4 regions of the Kinneretia aquatilis genome follow, and region 3 is predicted to be linked to each of the others. Evidence: predicted binding sites of a transcription regulator. Region 3 holds the regulator's gene; each other region holds the start of a gene.
What was found. The regulator sigma-54, encoded in region 3, starts transcription at its own class of promoters, with help from an activator protein. The targets are predictions, from matches to a motif close to TGGCANGNAANCTGCTTT.

Region 1 (5,708 bases), on a different contig from region 3:
GCGACATCGCTCTCCTGGCGCGCGATGCTGGCCTTGAGCTCGGCCATGCGGTCCAGGTAGCGCTGGTAGTTGCGCTCGTCGGCGCGTCGCTCGGCGTTGCCGCCGGCGTATTCACGCTGCGTGGTGGCCAGGCGTTCCTCGGCCTCGCGCAGCTCGGTTTCCAGCACGCGGCGGCGTTCGTTGTCACGGCTGCGCTGCTGGCTCGGGTCGACCCTGCCGCCATCGCTGCTGCTGCGCGCCGCCGGCGTGCCGCTGGCTTCACCATGCGAGCCCCCGGCCGTGCCTGCCGTGCCCGCCTTGGGCTTGGGCGACTGCACCACGGTGATGGGCGAGCCCTCGATGGTGCGGCAACCCTTCTCCAACGCTTCCTTGGCCGACAAGGCATCGGTGTAGAGCACCGGCGGGCCGGGGCAACGGTAGACCGTGCCCTGGGCCTGAGCACCCGAGGCCAGGGCCGAGATGAGCGCGCCCGCACTCCAAACGGCCCATTTCGGCAGACCGGCTCGGGCACTCTTGCGGATCGAAGTCATCGGCGAAGCGGATCGGATCAACATGGCGCGATTGTGGCCCATGTGCTGTGTCCGCAGTCAACGCACAAACCCGCTGAATCCCGCCTTGTCCTGCGCAACCCACAGCCAATGAACCCGGGCCGGGCATGAAAAAGGACGGCCGAGGCCGTCCTTTGCGTTGAGCCTTGCGGCTCGTGAAAGCCCGGCCTGCAGCGCACATCACGGCACGCTGAGGGCCGGCGGCCATCACAGTGCGTAGTACATATCGAACTCGACCGGGTGGGTCGCCATGCGCAGGCGGGTCACTTCCTGCATCTTCAGGTCGATGTAGGCGTCAATGTAAGCATCGGTGAACACGCCACCCTTGGTCAGGAAGGCACGGTCCTTGTCCAGCGCTTCCAGGGCCTGGTCCAGGCTGTGGCAGACGGTGGGCACCAGTGCGTCTTCTTCCGGCGGCAGGTGGTACAGGTCCTTGGTGGCGGCTTCGCCCGGGTGGATCTTGTTTTCCACGCCGTCCAGACCCGCCATCAGCAGCGCTGCGAAGCACAGATAGGGGTTGGCCGAAGGATCGGGGAAGCGAGCCTCGACGCGGCGGCCCTTGGGGTTGGCCACGTAGGGGATGCGGATCGAGGCCGAGCGGTTCTTGGCCGAGTAGGCCAGCTTCACCGGGGCTTCGAAGCCAGGCACCAGGCGCTTGTACGAGTTCGTGCCGGGGTTGGTGATGGCGTTCAGGGCACGGGCGTGCTTGATGATGCCGCCGATGTAGTACAGGGCGAAGTCGCTCAGACCAGCGTAGCCGTCACCGGCGAACAGGTTCTTGCCGTCCTTCCACACGGACTGGTGCACGTGCATGCCGCTGCCGTTGTCGCCGACCAGGGGCTTGGGCATGAAGGTGGCGGTCTTGCCGTAGGCATGGGCCACGTTCTGGATCACGTACTTCTGCAGCTGGGTCCAGTCGGCGCGCTCGACCAGGGAGCTGAACTTGGTGCCGATTTCCATCTGGCCCGCGTTCGCCACTTCGTGGTGGTGGACTTCAACCGGGATGCCCAGTTGTTCCAGGATCAAGCACATTTCCGAGCGCATGTCCTGGCCGCTGTCGACCGGGGGCACGGGGAAGTAGCCACCCTTGACGGTCGGACGATAGCCGGTGTTGCCGTGCTCGTATTCCTTGCCGGTGTTCCAGGCGCCTTCCTCAGATTCGATCTTGAAGAAGGAACCCGACATGTCGTTGGCCCAACGCACCGAGTCGAAGATGAAGAATTCGGGCTCAGGACCGAAGTAGGCGGTGTCGCCCAGGCCGGAGGCCTTCAGGTACGCTTCCGCGCGCTTGGCCAGGGAGCGGGGATCGCGCTCGTAGGCCTTGCCGTCGGCCGGGTCGACCACGTCGCAGGACAGGATCAGGGTCGGCTCTTCGAAGAAGGGGTCGATATTGGCCGTGTTCGGATCGGGCATGAGCAGCATGTCCGAGGCTTCGATGCCCTTCCAGCCTGCGATGGACGAGCCGTCGAAAGCATGGCCGGAGACGAACTTGTCTTCGTCGAAGTGCGAAACCGGCACGGTCACGTGCTGTTCCTTGCCACGGGTGTCGGTGAAACGGAAGTCAACAAACTTGACTTCGTTTTCCTTGACGATCTTCATCACGTCGGCGACGGTCTTGGCCATCAGAAACTCCTAAACGGGTAAGTAGCGGGAGAAAGCTTGCGGATGCGTAGGTATTTGTTTGGCTTGCACTGCTCGAACAGACTCAGGCCGCGCAGCCTTTGAATAAGCAGTTTGTGTGCCAACTTTGGGCTGCTCGTGCGCTTTGCGTCAGCCCTCGGGGCCCAGCCCCGCCAGCCCTGCGCTGCACCGGTGCATCCGGCCCCAAAGCCCCGGGATTATGGGCCGAGGCCCGGCCCCGGAACAGGGCGGCCAGTCAAGAAATCACGAGGCAATCACCAAAACAGTGCAAGACCAGGCGACTCAGCGCACCAATTCAGTGCTCACCGTGGCACCAAACTGGATCACGCCGCTTTTCAGTGCCTGGTAGGCCGCGTCCATCTGCTCCGCCGGGCCCTTGACGCCCAGCTCGATATGGCGGCCCCACTGCGGGTGGTCCACGCTGGGCAGGCTGAAGACCTTGATGCCCGGGAATTCCGCCTCCACGCGCTCCATCAGCGGGGTCAGGCTGGCCTCCATGGCGCCCTGCACGATCAGCGAGAGCTCCTGGCGCTGCACCGGGCGCTGCAGATCGGCGTGGCGCTGGTCCAGCACCCACTCCATCATCGGGTGCGCCATCACCGGGAAGCCGGGCACGAAGTAGACCGTGCCGACCGAAAAGCCCGGGATCTTATTGAAGGGGTTGGGGATGATCTCGGCGCCGACCGGGAACACGCCCATCTCCAGGCGGCGCAAGGTGTCGGGGTGTTCGGGGTCGACCGACTCGCCCTTCTCTGCCGCCATGTCCTGGATGCGCTGCCAGATCAGGGCGCGCGCCTCGGGATGCAGGGCCAGCTCGCGGTCGAGCGCGGCAGCCGCGGCCTGGCGGGTGTGGTCGTCCGGCGTGGCGCCGATGCCGCCACAGCTGATCACCAGGTCACCGCTGGCGAAGGCCTCGCGCAGCCGGGCGCTGATGTGAGCACGGTCATCGCCCAGGTACTGGGCCCAGTCCAGGCTCATGCCGCGCGCGGCCAGGATCTCGATGAACTTGCTGAGGTGCTTGTCCTGGCGCTTGCCGGACAAAATCTCGTCGCCAATGATGATCAGGCCGATCTTGGGCCGAGGGGTCAAAACCGAGGGGGTGTTCATGCGTCAGCCTTGGGCAGCAATGGGGGTGTAGGGGTGGGAGCTTCAGCATCGAGAACCAGGCCCGAGGGTCCGGGCGCCGCGGCCGAGCGGCTCAGGCGCAGCTCCTGCAGCGCGGCCAGGCAGTAGTGCGTGAACCACAGGGAAGAAAAGGCAAAGACCAGGGTGTAGAGCCAGATCGAGGCCAGGATCAAAAACGGCGCCAAGGCGACGGCCATCACGCCAAACGCCCAAATCGCTGCCGGCGCGGCACCGAGGTAGCCCGTCAGCAGGCCCAGGCCCAGCAGGGGCAGGCGGTGCAGGCGCAGCAGCTGACGCCGCTCGGCCACCGAGGCGTGCTCGGACAAGGCGTCGTAGGCAAACACCCGGTAACCCAGCCAGCCCCAGATCAACGGCGGCACGATCAGCACCAGGGGTGGAATCAGCAGGAAAGGCAGGCTGATCACAAAGGCCAGCAGCGCCGCCACTCCATGAGCGAGCGACCACAGCAGCGAATGCACAAAGGACGCACCCCGTTTGCGCTCCAGCAGCGGAAAGCGCCGCTGCGCCACCAGATTGACGGCGGTGGGCGTCAGCAGCAAGGCCACCAGCAAGAGGCTCAGCACCACCAGCACCGGCAGGGCCAGGGCCAGCACCAGCAAGGGCGCCAGGGCCGAGCGGAAACCGCCCAGACCGACATGGTCCAGCCAGCCCAGCAAGGACTCGATCAGGCGCCAGGACTCCAGCTGCGCGCGCATGCCGTCCACGGCCTGCTCCCAGAAAAAGTAGCCCAGGCCGAAGGCCAGGCCGGCCGCGATCAGCAGGGGCAGCAGGGACAGGGCGATCACCCGCGGATGCAGGCAGTAGGCGGCCGCGCGCCAGAAGGCGTCGGCCACACGGCTCATGGATTGAACAGGCATGTCGGGATGGTGAAGGCGAAACCGCGAAGCGGCTCAAAAAACCGAACAAAAAAAGAGCGGCCCGGGGCCGCTCGCAGTGCAGGGGATCGGCGCGCGGCCCTCGCTCACTCGTCGTCGCCGCCGAGCAGGCCACCCAGGATGCCCGCGCCTGCCGCGCCGGCCGCGAAGCCGCCGAGCACCGAGCCTTCTTCCCGGCGTCCGCCGTTTTGCGGAGCAGCAGCAAAGATGCGCGAAGCCAGGCGCGAGAAGGGCAGGCTCTGCAGCCAGACCTCGCCAGGGCCGGTCAGTTTGGCCAGGAACAGGCCCTCGCCGCCGAACAGCGCGGTCTTGATCTTGCCAACGTACTGGATCTCGAAATCCACGCTCGGGGTGTAGGCCACCACGCAGCCGGTGTCCACCAGCAAGGTCTGGCCGGGCGCCAGGGTGCGGCGCACCACGGTGCCGCCGGCGTGGACAAAAGCCAGGCCATCGCCTTCGAGCTTTTGCATGATGAAGCCTTCACCGCCGAAGAAGCCGGTGCCCAGCTTTTGCTGGATGGCGATGCCCAGGGACACGCCGCGGGCCGCGCACAAGAAGGCATCCTTCTGGCAGATCAGGGTGCCGCCGAGCTGGCGCAGATCCATGGGCAGGATCTTGCCCGGGTAGGGGGCGGCAAAGGCCACGCGCTGCTTGCCCGAGCCTTGGTTGGTGTAGATGGTGGTGAACAGCGATTCGCCGGTGATCAGGCGCTTGCCCGCGCCCAGCAGCTTGCCGAAGAAGCCGCCCTGGCTGGCTGCGCCATCGCCGAAGACGGTGTCCATGGAAATGCCGGCATCCATGAACATCATGCTGCCAGCCTCGCCGATGGCGGCTTCGCCCGGGTCGAGCTCGACCTCGACGAACTGCATCTCGGCGCCCTTGATCTCAAAATCGACAACATCCATGGCCATGACAAAAAACTCCTCACTCACTGGGGGAAAGACTGCGGGCGCGATGTTAGCCAGTTTTTCGGGCCGCTGCCGTCGGTCACAGCGGCAGGGCGGTGAAGCCCAGGCCCATCCCTATACTGCCGCCCATGAACGATGACGCCAGCGCGCCCGACGCCACCGCACCCAAGCCCGGGGACAGCTATGTGCAGTCCTTTGCCCGCGGTCTGTCGGTGATCCGCGCCTTCGACGCCAGCGCACCGCGCCAGACCCTGACCGAGGTGGCGCGCCGCTGCGGCATGACGCGGGCCGGCGCCCGCCGCATCCTGCTGACCCTGGAAACCCTGGGTTATGTGAAGAGCGATGGCCGCCTGTTCGCCCTGACCCCCAAGATCCTGGACCTCGGTTTTGCCTACCTGTCCTCGCAGCCGCTGTGGCAGTTCGCCGAGCCGGTGATGCAGCAACTGGCCGCCGAACTGGGCGAGAGCGTCTCGGCCGCGGTGCTGGAAGGCCAGGACATCGTCTACGTGCTGCGCGTGCCAGCGCGCAAGATCATGAGCATCAACCTCGGCGTGGGCAGCCGCCTGCCGGCCTGGTGCACCTCCATGGGC
Region 2 (5,708 bases), on a different contig from region 3:
CCACCAGTGGCCTGCCCACCCAAGCTCAGGCCGAGGTCCTGACCTTGCGAGGTTCGGCCTATGCCATGTCAGGCAATGTCACCCAGGCTGCCAAGAGCTTCGCCGAGGCCAAGGCCTTGAATCCCCGCTCGGGCAGCCCCTGGACAGCCGAGGCACCCATGCTGCTGCGCCTGGGCGAGCGAGACAAGGCCAGGGCCTCGGCGCTCAAGGGCACCGAGCTGTCGCCCAACGAAGCGGGCGCCTGGTACACCCTGGGCACGATCTTGCAAGGTCAGCAAGACCTGAAGGGCGCCCTGGCGGCCCAAGAACGCGCCCTCAAGATCAATCCCAAGCAGGTCGACGCCCGCGTGGCACGTGCTTCCCTACTGATCGGCCTGAATCAGGAGGCCGAGGCCAGCAAGGACCTGGCCCAACTGGTGGAATGGGAGCTGGAAGACCCACGCGCCTCATTTCTGCGCGGCTTTCTGGCCAACCGCAAAGGCGACCTTGCCACCGCCAAGACCGCCTTCGCCAATGCGGTGGACCTGATCGACGCCATTTCCCCTGAAGTTCTGGCGGGCAACGACCCTTTGCTGCTGGCCGGAGCAATGTCGCACCGTGCACTGGGCAACCCGGAGAAGGCGCGCGGCTATCTCGACATCCTCCTGGGCTTGAACAGCAAGAACTACGCCGCGCAGGTGATGCTGGCATCCATCCTGGTCGACACCCGCGACTACGGGCGGGCCATGGTTTTGCTGGAAGCCGCACAGCGCATCAATCCGGAAGACCCGCAGGTCTTGTTCCTGCTGGGCACGGTGAACATGGCTCGCAAGCGCTATGTCCAGGCGAGTGAGTTTTTCGAGAAGTCGGCCGCCCGCAGCGGCTCGGCCTCGGCCATCCGCGAGCTGGGCTTCAGCCAGTTGAGCCTGGGCCAGGACAAATTGGGCCTGGCCAATCTGGAGAAAGCCTTCGCCGCCACACCGGGCGATGGCCGCGCTGGCATTCAGTTGGCCAACGTCTACCTCAACCAAGGCCAGACCGCCAAGGCCTTGCAGACCGCCCAAGCCATCGTCAAGCGCGAGCCCGACAACCTGACCATGCTCAACTTCCTGGGCAATATCAAAGGCAGGGCCGGTGACAAAAAGGGCGCTCGCGACACCTTCCAGCAGTTGCTGCAGAAAGACCCGAACTTCCGCCCGGCGGCCGTCAATCTGTCCTGGCTGGACATGGAAGAAAGCAAGTTCGATCCGGCGCGCAAACGACTGGAGAAGCTGCTGGAAGGCGGCAACAAGGATGATGCCGAGTTGCTCCACCAGCTGGCGATCCTCGAGCTGCGCGCCAAGCGCCCCAATGAAGCGATCGCCCATCTGCGGCATGCCCACGAGGTGCAGCGCGTTGACGCGCGCCCGGGCTTGATGCTGGTGGAGCTTTACATGGAACAACGCCAGGCAGATCTTGCTCTGCCCCTGGCCAAGAGTCTGGCCGCCAACTATTCCGGCAAGCTTCCCGCCTTGCTGTCGCTGGCACGTGTCTACCTGGCCTTGAACGACGGCAGCAACGCACGCCAGGTGCTGCAAGAGGCCACCCGCGTGGCGGACTTTGATGCACAGGAGCAAGTCAAGATTGGACGCATGCAACTGGCTGCAGGCAATGTCGATGGGGCCACTTACAACGTGCAAAAGGCATTGCAGTCGCAGGCGGGCGACCTCGGCGCCCTGCTCTTGCAGGTCGAGGTGGAAGCTCGCCGCGGCGATCCCGCCAAGGTGGATGCCGCCTTGAAGACGTTGAACAACACCCACCCAGGCAAAGTGCAAACAACGCTGGTTGGCGCCCATGTGGCCATGTCGCGTGGTCAATTTCCTGCCGCTCAAGCTGGCTACCGCACCGTGTTCGAGAAAGAACCGAGTACGGCCAATGCGATTTTGCTGGCGCGCGCCATGGTGGCCGCAGGTGAGCTGGACAAGGCCCTGCTCATGCTGGAGGGCTGGGCCCGCAAAGCGCCCAATGACATCACCGCCCTGAAGGCCGTCGCGGGCGTGCAAATGCAAGCGGGCCGAAATGAAGCAGCGAAAAAGAACTACCAACAGATTCTGGCCTTGCAGCCAGGAGACATCGGCATTCAACTCAATTACGCCCAACTCCTGCACCGCATGGGCGACGCTGGAGCCGTCGCTGCAGCCGAGAAGGCCTTGAAGCAGGCGCCCGGCAACGCGGATGCAGCCGATACCTTGGGCTGGATCTTGGTGCAGCGCGGCAATATCGAGGGCGGCCTGCGTCATTTGCGTGAGGCTCGCCTGCGCAGCCCCGGCAATAGCGAAATCCGCTTTCACCTGGCCTTCGCCTTGGCCAAGCTGAACCGCAAAGCAGAAGCCAAGGAAGAACTGAGCGCTGCGCTCAACGCCCAACCCAAGCTGCCGATGACGCAGGAGGTCAGCCGTTTGAAACTGGAACTCGGTCTGTGATCACGGCTCCAGTCTTGCGCCCTGACGCCAATACGGCAAATCAAGCCCAGAATATGTAAGCCAAAAGGCCTATTCGAATATCCAAACCAAGGCCAATTGACCGAGACATTACTCACGCCCCTCGATATCGGGGGTTCTCTTGCTACGGATTGAGCAGGCAGAATCCAGGCATGAAATTGGTATTGAGTATTTGCTTGGGTAATTGGCTGCAACTGTGAATTTTTTACAGCCCCTCAACACCCCCCGGTTCGCGGGATTGTTGGAAGCCAAGGGCCGAGTAGGATGCAATCCAAGATTTCCGTAACACCATCTACGCCGACAGGGTCCACACCATGAACTACGCTGCCACAGCGACAACTACCACCGGTCGATTTGCGTCTTTTGCCGCAACGGCTCTGTTCGTGGTAGCCGCTGGCTCCGCTTACGCTCAAGGCGCGACGACCGTGACCAAGGCGACTGGCTCCGGCTCTTCGCTGATCGAAACCCACTCGCTGGTGTTCGGCAACACCAGTGCCCGCGACACCGGTCTGGGCGCTTGGAAGGTCAATGAAGGCACAAGCAATGCACTGGGCGCCAACAGCTTCTGGGTTTACTGCCTGGACCCGCTGAACAACTACCTCTCGCCGGACACTTATGACAAGGTGTCGCTGAACAACTTCGTCAATGGCTACCAGGCCACGCCCGGCGGCGCAACCATGGGCTACGCCTCGATCTTTGCGGGCGCCAACTACCAGGCGACAGGCATCAAGGGCATGTACGACGACTCGACCACGACGACCAGCCGCGTCCTGGCCGACTTGACCAACCTGTTCGAGCACGCCTACTCTGACAGCCTGACTTCATCAACCAAATCGGCCGCCTTCCAGTTCGCCATCTGGGAAATCCTGGGCGACGGCGCCGGCAAGAGCTCCGACAAGAAATACTACAGCGCCGCCTACACCAACAGCGGCCTGGACGTGAACGAGACCGGTACATCGTTCAAGAACCAAGTGGACGTTTACCTGGCAGGTCTGAATGGCACCTGGGCTGCCGGCCTGACTGGCACAACGAACTACACCTTCTCCGTCTACAACCCGAACCCGAGCGGCTCGGGCCAGGCCCTGATCCGCGCAACCGCACGTGCCGTGCCGGAGCCTGGTTCACTGGCACTGGTCAGCTTGGCTGTGTTCGGCGTGGTTTACACCCGCCGCCAAAGCAAGAAGCACTGATGCAAAGGGCTGGGCCATCCAGCCCGACCATCAACAATAAGAAGCGGCCACGGGCCGCTTTTTTCATGTCTTTGTCGAATCTCAGACAAGCAGTCATTAAGTGCGCAAAGGAGCAAATCAGCCTGCGTGCCGATGCCTCAGCACAACTACTCTGAGCGATAGACCGCCACCACGGGCTCGCCAGCAGCCACCCGCGCATAACCCCGATACATTCCCTCGGAGTTGAATGGCAGACATACCTCGCCTCGGGCAGAGACTGCAATCAATCCACCTGCATCCGGCGGAAGCTTTTGCATCACCACACGCTCACAAGCCTCGGCCAATGACAGACTGGCATATTCCATCAGTGCCGACACATCATGTGCGGCGCAAGCACGAATGAACAGCTCACCCGTGCCCGTACATGACACGGCCACAGTGGCGTCGTTGGCGTAGGTTCCGGCTCCCACGAGTGGCGTATCCCCGACTCGACCGACCTGCTTGTTGGTCATGCCACCCGTAGAAGTGGCGGCCGCCAGATGGTCGGCCGCATCCAGGGCGACAGCGCCGACCGTACCAAACTTGGTCAGCTCATCAATTGGGCCCGACACCCGAGCATCGCCCCGCAGCGATAACACATCCCGAGCCAGCAACTCTTGACCATCGTGATCGCGCAGCACGCCAGCCTGCAGTTGCCGCGCACGCCGAAGCTGCTCCAGGCGATGCGGCGTACCAAACCAACTGGGCTCCACCTGTTCCAAGCCATGGCGTGCGGCGAACTCATCGGCTGCCGCGCCGACAAACAGCAGATGAGCGCTGTGCTCCATCACCGCTCGAGCCGCAAGAATCGGGTTGCGCGTGCGGCTGACCCCAGCCACTGCGCCTGCACGACAGCCATGCCCATCCATCACGCAGGCGTCAAGCTCATGGGTGCCAGCCGCCGTGTAAACCGCGCCCTTGCCAGCATTGAACAGCTCACACTCTTCGAGCTGCCTAACCGCCTCCACCACCACATCAACTGAGCTTGCGCCTGCGGCGAGCTGCGCCTGACCGGCGCGCAGAATGCCTGCCAAGGCAGCGCGATACCGAGCCTCTTGCTCGGCACTCATGGCGCCCCTCGTCAAGGTACCAGCGCCACCATGGATGGCCAGGACAGGAGCAGGACGAGAAGTGGTTGTATCGGTCATTTTGAGGTCCATGGCGAGCGAAGTATTGCGGCAGCGAGGATCACCTCGGACTTGGCGCTTGTGGATCATAGGCAAGCATCAGCGCCCCTTCAGCGCCCGCGTGCGAACAGCGCAGCGGGCTCATGGACAATAGCGATATGAAAATGCGCCTCTCCAACATCCTGTTCTCGCAAGGCTTCGGCACCCGCCGCCTCTGCGCCGGTCTGATCTACAACGGCGAGGTTCGCATTGCCGGCGAAGAGGCAGACGATCCGGATGCCGAATACGAAACCGAGGGCTTCAGCTTTGAGGTCAGTGGCAAGACCTGGCCCTTTTACGAAAAGGCGCTGATCCTGCTGAACAAACCGGCAGGCTATGAATGCTCGCAAAAGCCCAAGCACCATCCGAGCGTCATGAGCTTGCTGCCGGCGCCGTTGCGCGAGCGCAATGTCCAGCCAGTGGGTCGACTAGACGAAGACACCACCGGTCTGCTGCTGCTCACCGACGACGGCAGCTTGATCCACAAGCTCACCAGCCCCAAGCACCATGTGCCCAAGGTCTACGAGGCGCAGTGCAAGCATCCAGTCACGCCGGAGATGGTGGCTCAGCTTTTGGCCGGCGTGGAGCTGCGCGAACCTGCAGAGTCCAAGCTGCCGGCCGAGCTGGCAGCCCGCCGCGCCAGCGAATCACGCAAGCCCCTAAAACCGAGCAAACCTGTCGCCAGCGAACGCCCGGGCTTCACGCCGGAGATGGTCAAGGCCGAAGGCGCCGAGGCCTTCGGCAGCCACGGCCTGCGCCTGACACTCACCGAAGGCAAGTACCACCAGGTCAAGCGCATGGTGGCAGCCGTCGGCAACCGGGTGGAGAGTCTGCATCGACCCCAGTTCGGCGCGTTGGCCTTGCCCGCCGACCTC
Region 3 (5,708 bases):
GCTTTCCCATCTACCAGCAAGGCGCGCCACGCACCCGCAACGAGGCCGACAGCATCTACGCCAGCGATGGCGGCGCCGGCTATATCGTGCAGGTCAGCAAGAGTGGCAATGCCTACACCGGCACCATCGATGTGGGGGTGAGGCGCTCAGCCATTGGCATGGGCAACAGCCAGAACGTCACGCCCCTGGTCAGCGGCCAGGCTCAGACTGTCAGCCTGGGCCTGCGTCAGTCGCGGCTGTACAGCATCCAAGTGCCGCCGGGCCGTCGGCAGCTCAAGTTCCAGCTTTCCGGGGGCACGGGCGATGGCGATCTCTACGCCCGCCTGGCATCGGCGCCGAGCACCACGGTGTATGACAAGAAATCCGATGGCTCGAGCAATGCCGAAACCATCACTTTCGCCTCACCCGTGGCGGGCACCTACTATCTGCTGCTCAATGCCTACGCCCCGGTCCACAACGCGCGCCTGCTGGCGACCTTGAGCTGAAGCCAGGCGGCGCTGGCCGCCAGCTTCGGGGCCGGTGCTCCAGGCGACCGGCCCTTGTCTTTTCAGCTGCGGCGCTGGCGACCGGCGCGCAGGCCCAGGGCTGCCAGGCCCAGGCCCATCAGCAGCCAAGTCTGCGGTTCCGGCACGGCAGCCAGCATGCCCTGGCCGAGGTAGCTGTGGGTCAGCGTGGTCGGGTGGATGCGGTCCCAGTACATATAACTCTCGGGGCTGCTGCAGATGCTGCCGTCGGGCTGGCCGACATAGCCGGTGAAGCAGGCTTGGGTGACATTGCTGAAGCCGTAGAGCGCCGCGTTGTCGACCAGGGCTTGCTGCGTGCCCAGGGTGTCGAAATAACGGATGTCAATGCCGGGCAAGGTGCGCAGCTGGCCGATGGCCTGATTCAGGCCAAAGTTGAAGCCCAGGGAGAGCTGGTGGAGCTGGCCCGACAGGCCGGACGACAGGCCGGCCGGTGTCTGGCCCAGGTCGGGCAGGCCTGGCATCAGGAAGCTGCGCGCACCCAGGCCGTAGAGGGTCTGCACCGCGCTGCTGAGGTTCTGGATGGCCGCTTGCGCCGTGGCCTGCGAGAAACCCAGGTACTGGAAATCATTGGCCCCGCCCCAGAGCACGTAAAGGGCCTGGCTGTCGGCGGCCGAGCCAGCCAGGCCGGACTGGAAGGCGCCCACTTGCGAGAGCATGCCCGTGTTCTGCAAGGCGGCCGGGGCGCCTGCGGCCACCGCCGCGCCGTTGAGCCAGCCGGTTTGGGCACCGCCCCAGGCGTAGTCCTGCAGGCTCACGCCCAGGCCTTGGGCGAGGTGCTCGACGGCCACCTGGCCGTTGGAAAAACGACCCTGGAAATAGTTGCCCGGCTGGGGCACGGCGCCGCTGGTGGCGCGGTAGAAATTGCCGTTGTCCGAGAGGCTGTCGCCGAAGGCGATCACGCGGCTGTAGCTGGTGGCGGCACTGCTGCTTGTGGCCTGAGCCTGAGCTTGGGAGGGGGCGGCCCAGGCCAGGTTGGCGGCGAGTATCAGCAGCGCGGGCAGGCGGGCGCCGGCCGGGGAGCGGAGGGTGGTGTTCACGGCAGACCTTTCAAGTAACGATCCAAGTCAGCGGCATGATGGCATGTCTCGAAATGGGATTCACCTGAAATCGGTGTGCGTGTTCACGTTTGGGGGTGAACGGGTGAACGGGTGAACAGGTGAACAGGTGAACAGGTGAATGGTGAATCGTGGGGTGTGGTTCACCAGTTTACTGATTCACCCGTTCACTCAAGCTTCAACCTTCAAACCACCCGCCGCATCGTCGTCGTCCCGATGTGCATGCCTTCGCGGTATTTGGCGACGGTGCGGCGCGCGACCTGGATGCCTTGCTCTTCCAGCATGCTGGCCAGGGCGCTGTCGGAAAGGGGTTTGGCCGGGTTCTCGGCGGCGATGAACTGCTTGATCAGCTCGCGTACGGCGGTGCTGGAGGCCTCGCCGCCGGCCTCGGTGGACAGGCCCGAGCCGAAGAAATACTTGAGCTCGAAGGTGCCGAAGGGCGTGGCCATGTACTTGGCCGTGGTCACGCGCGAGATGGTCGATTCGTGCAGGCCCAGCTCATCGGCGATCTCGCGCAGCACCAGGGGCTTCATGGCCACGGCGCCGTGGCTGAAGAAACCTTTTTGCCGCTCGACGATGGCGGTGGAGACGCGCAGGATGGTGTCGAAGCGCTGTTGGATGTTCTTGATGAACCAGCGTGCCTCCTGCAGCTGGCCGCCCAGGGCGCTGTTGCTGATGCCGCCGCGCGTCTGGCGCAGGGCGTTGGCGTAGAGCTCGTTGATGCGCAGCTTGGGCGCGACCTCGGGGTTGATGATGACGCGCAGCTCGCGGCCGACCTTGCGCACGATCACGTCCGGGATCACCGCCGGCGCCTGGCCGCGGGCAAAGCGCCGGCCGGGCTTGGGCTCCAGGGCCACGATCAGGGCTTGCGCTTCACGCAGCAAGGCATCGTCGGCGCCGGTCAGCAGCATCAGGCGGCGGCTGTCGCGCTTGGCCAGCAGGTCCAAGTGCTTTTTGCAGATCATGATGGCGATCACCTGCGGCGCGCTGCGCGGCAGCTGGCGCAGCTGCAGCTCCAGGCATTCCGTCAGCTCGCGGGCACCGACGCCGGGCGGGTCCATGTGGTGCAGCCATTTGAGGGCGATGCGCAGGTGGTCGAGCAGCTCCTCGCGCTCGGCGGCGCTGTCCTCGTCACCGTCCGGCACCAGGGCCTCGGCGATGGCTTCCAGGCTGTCCTCGAGATAGCCGTCCTCGTTGAGAGAGTCGATCAGCAGGCGTAGCGCAAGCTGGTCGGTATCGCTGAGGTGCATGCCGGCCATCTGCTGGACCAGATGCTCTTGCAGGCTGATCTCGGCCGATTCCTGGTCGCTGCGTTCGCCGTCTTCATCGTTGCTGCCCGAGCCGCTGCCGCTGTTGCTGGGCAGTTCGCGGATGCCGTCGAAATCGTCGCCCTCGGTGCCGTTCTCCCAGTCCTCGCGTTCGGTGCTGCCGAAGTCTTCGGCCTGCAGCTCGGGTGTGGCCTCGGCCTCGGCGCCGCCGCCCAGCTCACGGTCGGCGCCGCTGTCCTCGGCGGCGCTGGCCGGGCGCAGCTCGGGCAGCTCGGGCGTGGCGACGGAGAAGTCTTCTTCGGTTTCGAGCAGCGGGTTCTGCGCCAGCATCTGCTCGACTTCCTGATTCAGCTCCAGCGTGGACAGTTGCAGCAGGCGGATCGATTGCTGCAGCTGCGGCGTCAAGGCCAGATGCTGGCTCAGTCGAACCTGGAGTGACTGCTTCATGGCGCGGGCTCAGGGGCAGTCGTGAGATGCAGGAATCCCTGCATCAGCCCCGCGCGGGGCTGCCGTGGCAGCGGGCGTGTAGGCATCCATGGCCGGCTCTACATGCGGAAATGTTCGCCGAGATAGACCTTGCGCACATCGGCGTTGGCCACGATCTCGTCCGGCGTGCCCTCGGCCAGCACCGAGCCCTCGCTGATGATGTAGGCCCGGTCGCAGATGCCCAGGGTCTCGCGCACATTGTGGTCGGTGATCAGCACGCCGATCTGGCGCGCTTTCAGGAAACCGATGATGCGCTGGATCTCCAGCACCGCGATCGGGTCCACGCCGGCGAAGGGTTCGTCCAGCAGGATGAAGCGCGGTTGCGTGGCCAGGGCGCGGGCGATCTCGACGCGGCGGCGTTCGCCGCCCGAGAGCGCCGGCGCCGGGCTGTCGCGCAGCTTCTCGATGCTGAGGTCGTGCAGCAGCGCTTCCAGCAGCTCCTTGATGCGCGGCTCTTTCAGCGCGCGGCCCTGCTCGTCGCGCTGCAGCTCCAGCACGGCGCGGATGTTCTGTTCCACCGTGAGCTTGCGGAAGATCGAGGCCTCCTGCGGCAGATAGCTCAGTCCCAGGCGGGCGCGCTGGTGGATGGGCAGGTGCTCGACCGATTGGCCGTCGATGTGGATCTCGCCGGCGTCGGCGCGCACCAGGCCCACGATCATGTAGAAGCTGGTGGTCTTGCCGGCGCCGTTGGGGCCCAGCAGGCCAACCACCTCGCCGCTGTTGACGCCCAGATGCACGTTCTTGACCACGCGGCGCACGCCGTAGCTCTTGGCCAGGCCCTCGGCTTCCAGGCGGCTGCGCGGGCCGGATTCGAGGGCGGCCACGGGCGCGTGATGGGGGCTGGCGACGCTGCTGTTGCTGCTGCTCATGGCGCTTTGCGGGGGCTCAGGCTGGTGCTGGGCTTGAGTTGCACGCCGGAGGCCGCGGCCGCGGGTGCCGAGGCGGCCTCGGGCGCGCCGCCGCGCGGCATCATCACCACACGGACCCGGCCGCTCGGGTGGGGCGAGGTCTGGCCGCCCTCGAGGGTGAAGACCTCGCTGCGGTTGTCGAACAGGATGACTGCGCCGGTCACCTCGTCGGCCACCGTCGTGCCCTGCAGGCGGCGCACCACGGCATTGCCGATGAAGCGCACGGTGTCGCTGCGGGTGTCGTATTCAAGCTGGTCGGCCAGGCCTTCGATGGCCTCGCCCGGCACATCGCGCGCCTGGCGGAAGCTGACCTGCTTGCCGGTCTGGCCATTGGCATAGACCTGGTAGTAGCCGTCGCCGGTTTCGCGCACATCGAGCTTCTCGGCGCGCAGCACCAGGCTGCCCTTGCTCAGCACCACATCACCGTTGAACTCGGTGCGCTGCTTGGCGATCTCGACGCTGCCGCCGTTCTTGGAGCTGATGTTCAGCGGCTTGGCGCGGTCGCCTTTTTCCGCCCAGCCCGAAGTCGAGGCCCCGCCCAGCAGCAAGGCTGCCAGCAAGCCGGGCAAGACGGAAAAGCGCGGTGACAGCTTCATGGGCAGCAGCAGGAGGGATGGAGGAGGGGGCAGGCCGGGCAATCGAATCAAGCGAGCACGCGTTCGCCGCCCGTGAAGGCGGCACAAAACTTGCAGGCCATTCTAGTACGGGCCTGGGTCAGCCCGGAGCGCCCGCCGTGCGTGAAGCGTGAGCATCACGCCGCGGTGCGTCCGGTGCCATCCATTCATCAGGCCTTGCCGCCGCGCAGCTGTTGGATCAGATGGTTGCTCAGGGCGAGGGCGGCCTGGTGGCCCACCGCGGCGCTCTGCCCCGGGCCAGCGGCCAGGCTGGGGCTGGTCAGGAAACGGCCGCCGATGCCCAGGGCTGGCACCGTCTCCGCACGGTAGGCAGCGGCCAGCTGGGCCGATTGCGCCATCCGGCTGTTGGCGGTGAAGGAGTTGAAGGCCGCCTTGAACTTGGCCTCTTCCAGGCCGAGGCTGACGGCGAATTGGGTGATGGCCTTCTCATCGCTGAGGTCCAGACGCTGGACATGGATGGCCTTGAACACGGATTCGTGGAAATCGCCCAGGCGGCCGAGACTTTCCAGCGCGAACATCAGGCGCTGGTGCAGCTTGTGCATGGCGCCCACACCCACATGGACCCGGCGGAAGCTCACATCGGCCGGCAACTGCTTGGCCCAGGCGCTGACATGAGGGTCGAAGGCGAAGCAGTGCTGGCAGGTGTAGAGGAAGAACTCGATCACCTCAATCTTGCCCGGTGTGCTCGGCAGCGGCTGAGCCAGGCGCAGATAGTGTTTGCCTTCCACCGGCGCCGCCCCCTGAGCCCGGCTCAGGGTCGGCAGGGCGGCCATGGCCAGCCCGAGGGTCGAAGAGAACTCACGGCGAGAGATCAAGGTCTTCATATCGGGGC
Region 4 (5,708 bases), on a different contig from region 3:
GAAAGTCGCGTTTCGCACACCCTTTCGCTTCACCCACCGACCCCGCGAACTGGCGCCCCTGAACCAGGGGATACACCCAGTTACATGTCATCTTCCTGCGCTACATTTGGTGAATAAGCACCTGATCACAGGCGCAAAGAATTCAAACCCATTGGGGCTGTCGAGGGCATGCAAAGCACCATTCCGTGGATCATCGCGCTCGCCTCGGGCTTCGGCCTGTTGGCGCTGGCCCTGCTGTGGGTGCTGCGGCGCTCGGCGCCGCCGACCAAGCCATTGCCGACCGAATGGTCGCTGACGGCCCGGCCGGTGTTCAGCAGCGATGAGCGGCGCGTCTACCGCCTGCTCAAGGAAGCCCTGCCCCACCATGTGATCCTGTCCAAGCTGCCCCTGGTGCGCTTTTGCCAGCCGACCGAGGCGCAGGAAGTGCGCTACTGGTTCGACCTGCTGGGCGCCATCAACGTCACCTTCGCCATCTGCAGCCCCAACGGCCGCGTGCTGGCGGCCGTCGACCTGGACAGCGAACGCGGCATTTCGGGCCGCGGCCTGCAGATCAAGCAGTCGGTGCTGGGCGCCTGCCGCGTGCGCTACCTGCGCTGCGCCATCGACAACCTGCCCAGCGCGGCCGAGCTGCAACTCCTGGTGCCCTTCAGCAACAGCAACTCGCGTGGCCCGCAGGCCGCGCCAATGCCTGGCGCTGTGTCGCCCTCGCGCCCCAGCCTCAACGGCAGCACCCCGCGCCGCGCCAGCCGCAAAGGCTTGTGGCAAGACTCGGCCGTGTTCCACGACTCCTTCTTCGCGCCCGACAGCCGCTTCGACAACAACGGCATGGTCGATGCCCCGCCCCGCGGACACAGCAGCCACCGTGGCGGCCCGGCCTTCCAGAACTCGGTGCCTTTCGGTGAGCCGCTGAACGCCGACGCGCAATACCCGGACGAGGCGCCCAACGACATCGTCGGCCTGGTGGTCGACTCGCCGCGCTACGGCGGCCGGCTGCCCCGCTGAAGGCGCAGGCCCTTCGGCCAAAGCCTCAGCCCCCACAGCCCCAACAGCGCCCAGGCGATACTGCGGCGCCGGACCGAACGAGGTCCGGCGCCGCTTTTTCTTTTCCCCACCCATGAACCCAGACCTGGACCGCAGCTTCGGCTCCCTGACCCCCGAATTCATGCTGGATGCGCTGGACGCCGCCGGCCTCTACGGCGACGGCCGCATGCTGCAGCTGAACTCCTACGAGAACCGGGTGCTGCAGCTGCACCTGGAGGATGGGCGCATTGCGGTGGCCAAGTTCTACCGGCCCGGGCGCTGGAGCGACGCGCAGATCCTCGAAGAGCACCAGTTCGCGCGCGAGCTGGCCGAGGCCGAGGTGCCCGTGGCCGCGCCCTGGGCGCTGCAAGACATCAAGGGCCAGCTGCACCTGGCCGGCACACCGGCGACGCTGGCGCATTTCGGCGACCAGCGCTTTGCCGTCACCCCGCGCCAAGGTGGGCGGGCGCCCGAGCTGGAAGACCCTGAGGTGCTGCGCTGGATCGGCCGCCTGCTGGCCCGGTTGCACACGGTCGGCCGGCAGCGCCCTTTCGAGCACCGCCTGCGCTGGGCCGGTGCCGAGCCCGGCCGCATGGCCCGCGATCTGCTGGTCGCCCTGGACTGCGTGCCCATCGAAGTCTTCCCCGCCTGGGACGCGGTGGTGCAGGCCTGCCTGAGCCGCATCCAGCACATCTTCGACAGCATCCCGGAGCTGAAGGTGCTGCGCCTGCACGGCGACTGCCACCCCGGCAACATCCTCTGGACGCCCGACCATGGGCCGCATTTTGTGGACCTGGACGACGCCGTCACCGGCCCGGCGGTGCAGGACTTGTGGATGCTGCTCTCCGGCGACGAAGTGGCGGCGCGCCAGCAGCTTTCCTGGGTGCTGGACGGTTACGAGACGGTGGCCGAGTTCGACCGCCGCGAACTGCGCCTGATCGAACCGCTGCGCACCCTGCGCATGATTCACCACAGCGCCTGGCTGGCCAAACGCTGGAACGACCCGGCCTTTCCGCTCGCCTTCCCCTGGTTCGGTACGTCCAACTACTGGCATGACCAGGTCGCCAAACTGGGCGAGCAACTGGAGGCCATGACGCCCAAGGACGAACGCCCCGTGGATGACTTCCTCGATGAAGGCGGGGTTCAGTTCGATGAGGGTTTCCGCTAGGAAGGTGCGCGTCTTTCGAGCCCCCTGGCATCCAGGATCTGTCGGTCAGCTTTACAGAATCCCGCAGCCCAACAAGCTCCGGGCCCTAACTCCTTGATTCATTGAGCTGTATCAAGCTGGCACGGAACTTGTAACTGAATGTTGCCTTCTCCCCATGGAACGGAGGCCATGTCAAGCCAGCGCTCAGGCGCTGCGCGGGACGTGGCGCTGAGCTGTCGGGTTCTGGTTCAAACCTCTTTGAATGAGCAACTTATGCAATCCAAAAAACTCTTCAGCGCCATGACTCTGGCCTTCGTTGGGGGCCTCTTCACCGGTGGCGCACAAGCTGGCGTTGTCTATAGCGAAGGCTTTGACAACGGTTTCAACGGCTGGACTCGCGGTGATGCCTACTGGTCGGACTGCCAAGGCCAAGGCAATTGCGTTGTCGGCTCCGGCGGGCAGAGTGGCGCCTACTTCAACCTGGGCACCCGCACAGGCCCGGAACCCGACCATCGCTTCTTCATCAGCTCCGTCTTCGACATTGCCGCCAACAGCGATTACACGCTCCAGTTCTACGTGCAGGACGACTACGCAGGCTATGCACCCTACAACGTGCCCATCCAAGCGCAGATCAACGGCAGCAATGTCGGTGGCATCGTCAAGGCTGCCACAGGCGGCTGGAACCTAATCAGCTTGAGCTGGAATTCTGGCGCTGCCACAACAGCTCAAATCACACTGAAGAACGAATACCAACTGTCGGGCTACTACCAAGGCGGCGGCTGGCTCGACTGGGGCTACGGCAACGACTTTGGAGTCGATTCGATCTCCTTGACTGGCGCTGCCCCCGCATCCAACCACGTGCCAGAGCCCGCGACGCTGTCGCTGGTGGCCCTGGCCTTGCTGGGCGTTTGCGCCGGCCGTCGCCGCTCAGTCTGAGCGCGCGCTCCGCATGAAAAAGCCCGCCAGATGGCGGGCTTTTTTCATCGAGCAGGACGTTGAGGAAACATCAGCCCAAGAGCATGGCGTTGACACGACGCACGTAAGCGGCCGGGTCCTCCAGATGACCGCCCTCGGCCAGCACGGCCTGGTCGAAGATCACCTGGGCCAGATCGTCGAACTGGGCGGCGCCGTCCAGCTTCTTGATCAGGACGTGCTCGGCGTTGATCTCCAGGGTCGGCAGCGAGGTGGGCGCGGCTTGACCGGCTTGCTTGAGCAGGCGGGCCAGATGGCCGCTCATATCGCCCTCTTCCACCACGATGCAGGCGGGCGAATCGACCAGACGGGTGGACACGCGCACATCCTTGGCACGGGCCTTCAGCGCTTCCTTCAGGCGGTCCAGCAGGGGCTTGAAGGTTTCGGCGGCTTCCTCGGCCTTCTTCTTTTCCTCTTCGTCCTGCAACTTGCCCAGGTCGATGGCGCCCTTGGCCACCGATTGCAGCGGCTTGCCTTCGAACTCGAACAGGTGGGAGAGCATCCACTCGTCCACACGATCGGTCAGCAGCAGCACCTCGATGCCCTTCTTGCGGAAGATCTCCAGCTGCGGGCTGTTCTTGGCGGCGCTCAAGCTGTCGGCGGTGATGTAGTAAATCGCCTCCTGGTCTTCCTTGGCGCGCTTCAGGTAGTCGGCCAGGGACACGCCTTCGTCGGCCTGGGTGGAGGCGAAGCGCAGCAGCTTGGCCAGGCGCTCCTGGTTCTGGTGGTCTTCGCCGATGCCTTCCTTGAGCACCTGGCCGAAGTCCTTCCAGAAATCGGCGTACTTGGCGCGATCGGCTGCATCCTCGCTGTCGGCCAGCGATTCCAGCATGCCCAGCACACGCTTGGTCGAACCCTCGCGGATGGCCTTCACATCGCGGCTTTCCTGCAGCAGCTCACGGCTGACGTTGAGCGGCAGGTCGGCCGAGTCGATCACGCCCTTGACGAAGCGCAGATAGACCGGCATCAACGCCTCGGCGTCATCCATGATGAAGACGCGCTTGACGTAGAGCTTGACGCCACCGCGCTTGTCGCGGTTCCACAGGTCAAACGGCGCCTTCTTGGGGATGTAGAGCAGCTGGGTGTACTCGCTGCGGCCTTCCACGCGGTTGTGGGTGTGGGCCAGCGGCGCCTCGGTGTCGTAGCTGATCTGCTTGTAGAACTCGTCGTACTGCTCTTGCGTGATCTCGCTCTTGGAGCGCGACCACAGGGCCGAGGCCTTGTTGACCGACTCCCACTCGTCCTTGAGCACCTGTTTGGCGGCCTCGGCGTCCCACTCTTCCTTCCTCATCAGGATGGGCAGGGAGATGTGGTCGGAGTACTTGCTGATGACCGACTTCAGGCGCCAGGTCTTGAGGAACTCATCCTCGCCCTCGCGCAGATGCAGGATCACATCGGTGCCGCGGCCGGCCTTGGTGACGGTCTCCACCTCGTAGTCGCCCGTGCCTTCCGACGTCCAGCGCACGCCCTCTTCGGCCTTCAGGCCGGCGCGACGGGTTTCGACGGTGATGCGGTCGGCGACGATGAAGCCCGAGTAGAAGCCCACGCCGAACTGGCCGATCAGGTTGGCATCCTTCTTCTGGTCGCCCTCCAGCTTGGCCATGAACTCGCGCGTGCCACTCTTGGCGATGGTGCCCAGGTGGGCGATGGCTTCCTCGGCGCTCATGCCGATGCCGTTGTCGCTGATGGTGACGGTGCGGGCAGCCTCGTCAAACGAGACCCGAACTTCCAGGTTCGGCGTGTCCTCGAAGAGCTCGGCATGGTCCAGCGCCTCGAAGCGCAGCTTGTCGCAGGCGTCCGAGGCATTGGAGACCAGCTCGCGCAGGAAGATCTCCTTGTTGGAATACAGCGAATGGGTGACGAGGTGCAGGATCTGCTTGACCTCGGCCTGGAAGGCATGGGTTTGTTTTTGTGTCATGGCGTGCCCGTGGATCTTTGAAAAACAAAAGACAAACAAAAAGACGATGGGCGCGGAACGGCTTGCCGCCCGCGCTGGTGAGCGGGATGTGGGGACGCAGCCCGGGGCTTCAAGAGCCCGGGCTGCAAGTTTTGCCGGGCGGCCGGGTGGGGCTGCGAAAATCCGGCCCCATGAATCCCGCTGCTGCCGACGACAAAGAATCCCTGACCCCGCGCGCCCGCGCCATCCTGTACTGGATGGATCTCGCAGGCGTGGCCGTGTTCGCCAGCAGCGGCGCCCTGGCCGCCATGCAGGCCGGGCTGGACCTGTTCGGCGTGCTGGTGCTGGCCGCCATCACCGCCATCGGCGGCGGCACCCTGCGCGACCTGCTGCTCGGTCGCCACCCCATTTTCTGGATGACGGACACGCGCTACATCAAGGTGATCGGCCTCACCGCCCTGCTGACCGCCCTGGCCGCCAGCCGCTGGAGCCAGGCCCTGGCCAGCGGCCATGTCGCCCTGGTGCTGGCCGACACCCTGGGCCTGGCCTTGTTCGCCTTGTGCGGCGCCGAAATCGCCGAAGAGGCCGGCAAGCCACGTCTGGTCGTGGTGCTGCTGGGCACCATCACCGCCAGCGGCGGCGGTGTGCTGCGTGATCTGCTGACCGGCCAGG

Region 1: a site for sigma-54 is predicted at 2,275-2,292, ahead of glnA (type I glutamate--ammonia ligase). Genes of this name have one in related genera too.
Region 2: a site for sigma-54 is predicted at 2,608-2,625, ahead of C1O66_RS22155 (PEP-CTERM sorting domain-containing protein). Genes of this name have one in related genera too.
Region 4: a site for sigma-54 is predicted at 2,306-2,323, ahead of C1O66_RS00910 (PEP-CTERM sorting domain-containing protein). Genes of this name have one in related genera too.

What each region holds. Positions count from the first base shown of each region.
Region 1 is NZ_POSP01000001.1:609,866-615,573, reverse strand. It holds gene C1O66_RS02680 (hypothetical protein) at 1-554, opposite strand, end outside; gene glnA (type I glutamate--ammonia ligase) at 756-2,171, opposite strand; gene C1O66_RS02670 (competence/damage-inducible protein A) at 2,472-3,296, opposite strand; gene C1O66_RS02665 (EI24 domain-containing protein) at 3,293-4,192, opposite strand; gene C1O66_RS02660 (TIGR00266 family protein) at 4,297-5,121, opposite strand; gene C1O66_RS02655 (IclR family transcriptional regulator domain-containing protein) at 5,247-5,708, shown strand, end outside.
Region 2 is NZ_POSP01000004.1:567,179-572,886, reverse strand. It holds gene prsT (XrtA/PEP-CTERM system TPR-repeat protein PrsT) at 1-2,441, shown strand, start outside; gene C1O66_RS22155 (PEP-CTERM sorting domain-containing protein) at 2,885-3,649, shown strand; gene C1O66_RS22150 (isoaspartyl peptidase/L-asparaginase family protein) at 3,796-4,815, opposite strand; gene C1O66_RS22145 (pseudouridine synthase) at 4,959-5,708, shown strand, end outside.
Region 3 is NZ_POSP01000003.1:2,625,833-2,631,540, reverse strand. It holds gene C1O66_RS14465 (pre-peptidase C-terminal domain-containing protein) at 1-485, shown strand, start outside; gene C1O66_RS14460 (SGNH/GDSL hydrolase family protein) at 548-1,561, opposite strand; gene C1O66_RS14455 (RNA polymerase factor sigma-54) at 1,765-3,294, opposite strand; gene lptB (LPS export ABC transporter ATP-binding protein) at 3,393-4,202, opposite strand; gene lptA (lipopolysaccharide transport periplasmic protein LptA) at 4,199-4,837, opposite strand; gene C1O66_RS14440 (thiol:disulfide interchange protein DsbA/DsbL) at 5,026-5,700, opposite strand.
Region 4 is NZ_POSP01000001.1:185,498-191,205, reverse strand. It holds gene C1O66_RS00920 (DUF2726 domain-containing protein) at 169-1,002, shown strand; gene C1O66_RS00915 (serine/threonine protein kinase) at 1,115-2,188, shown strand; gene C1O66_RS00910 (PEP-CTERM sorting domain-containing protein) at 2,357-3,103, shown strand; gene htpG (molecular chaperone HtpG) at 3,174-5,057, opposite strand; gene C1O66_RS00900 (trimeric intracellular cation channel family protein) at 5,228-5,708, shown strand, end outside.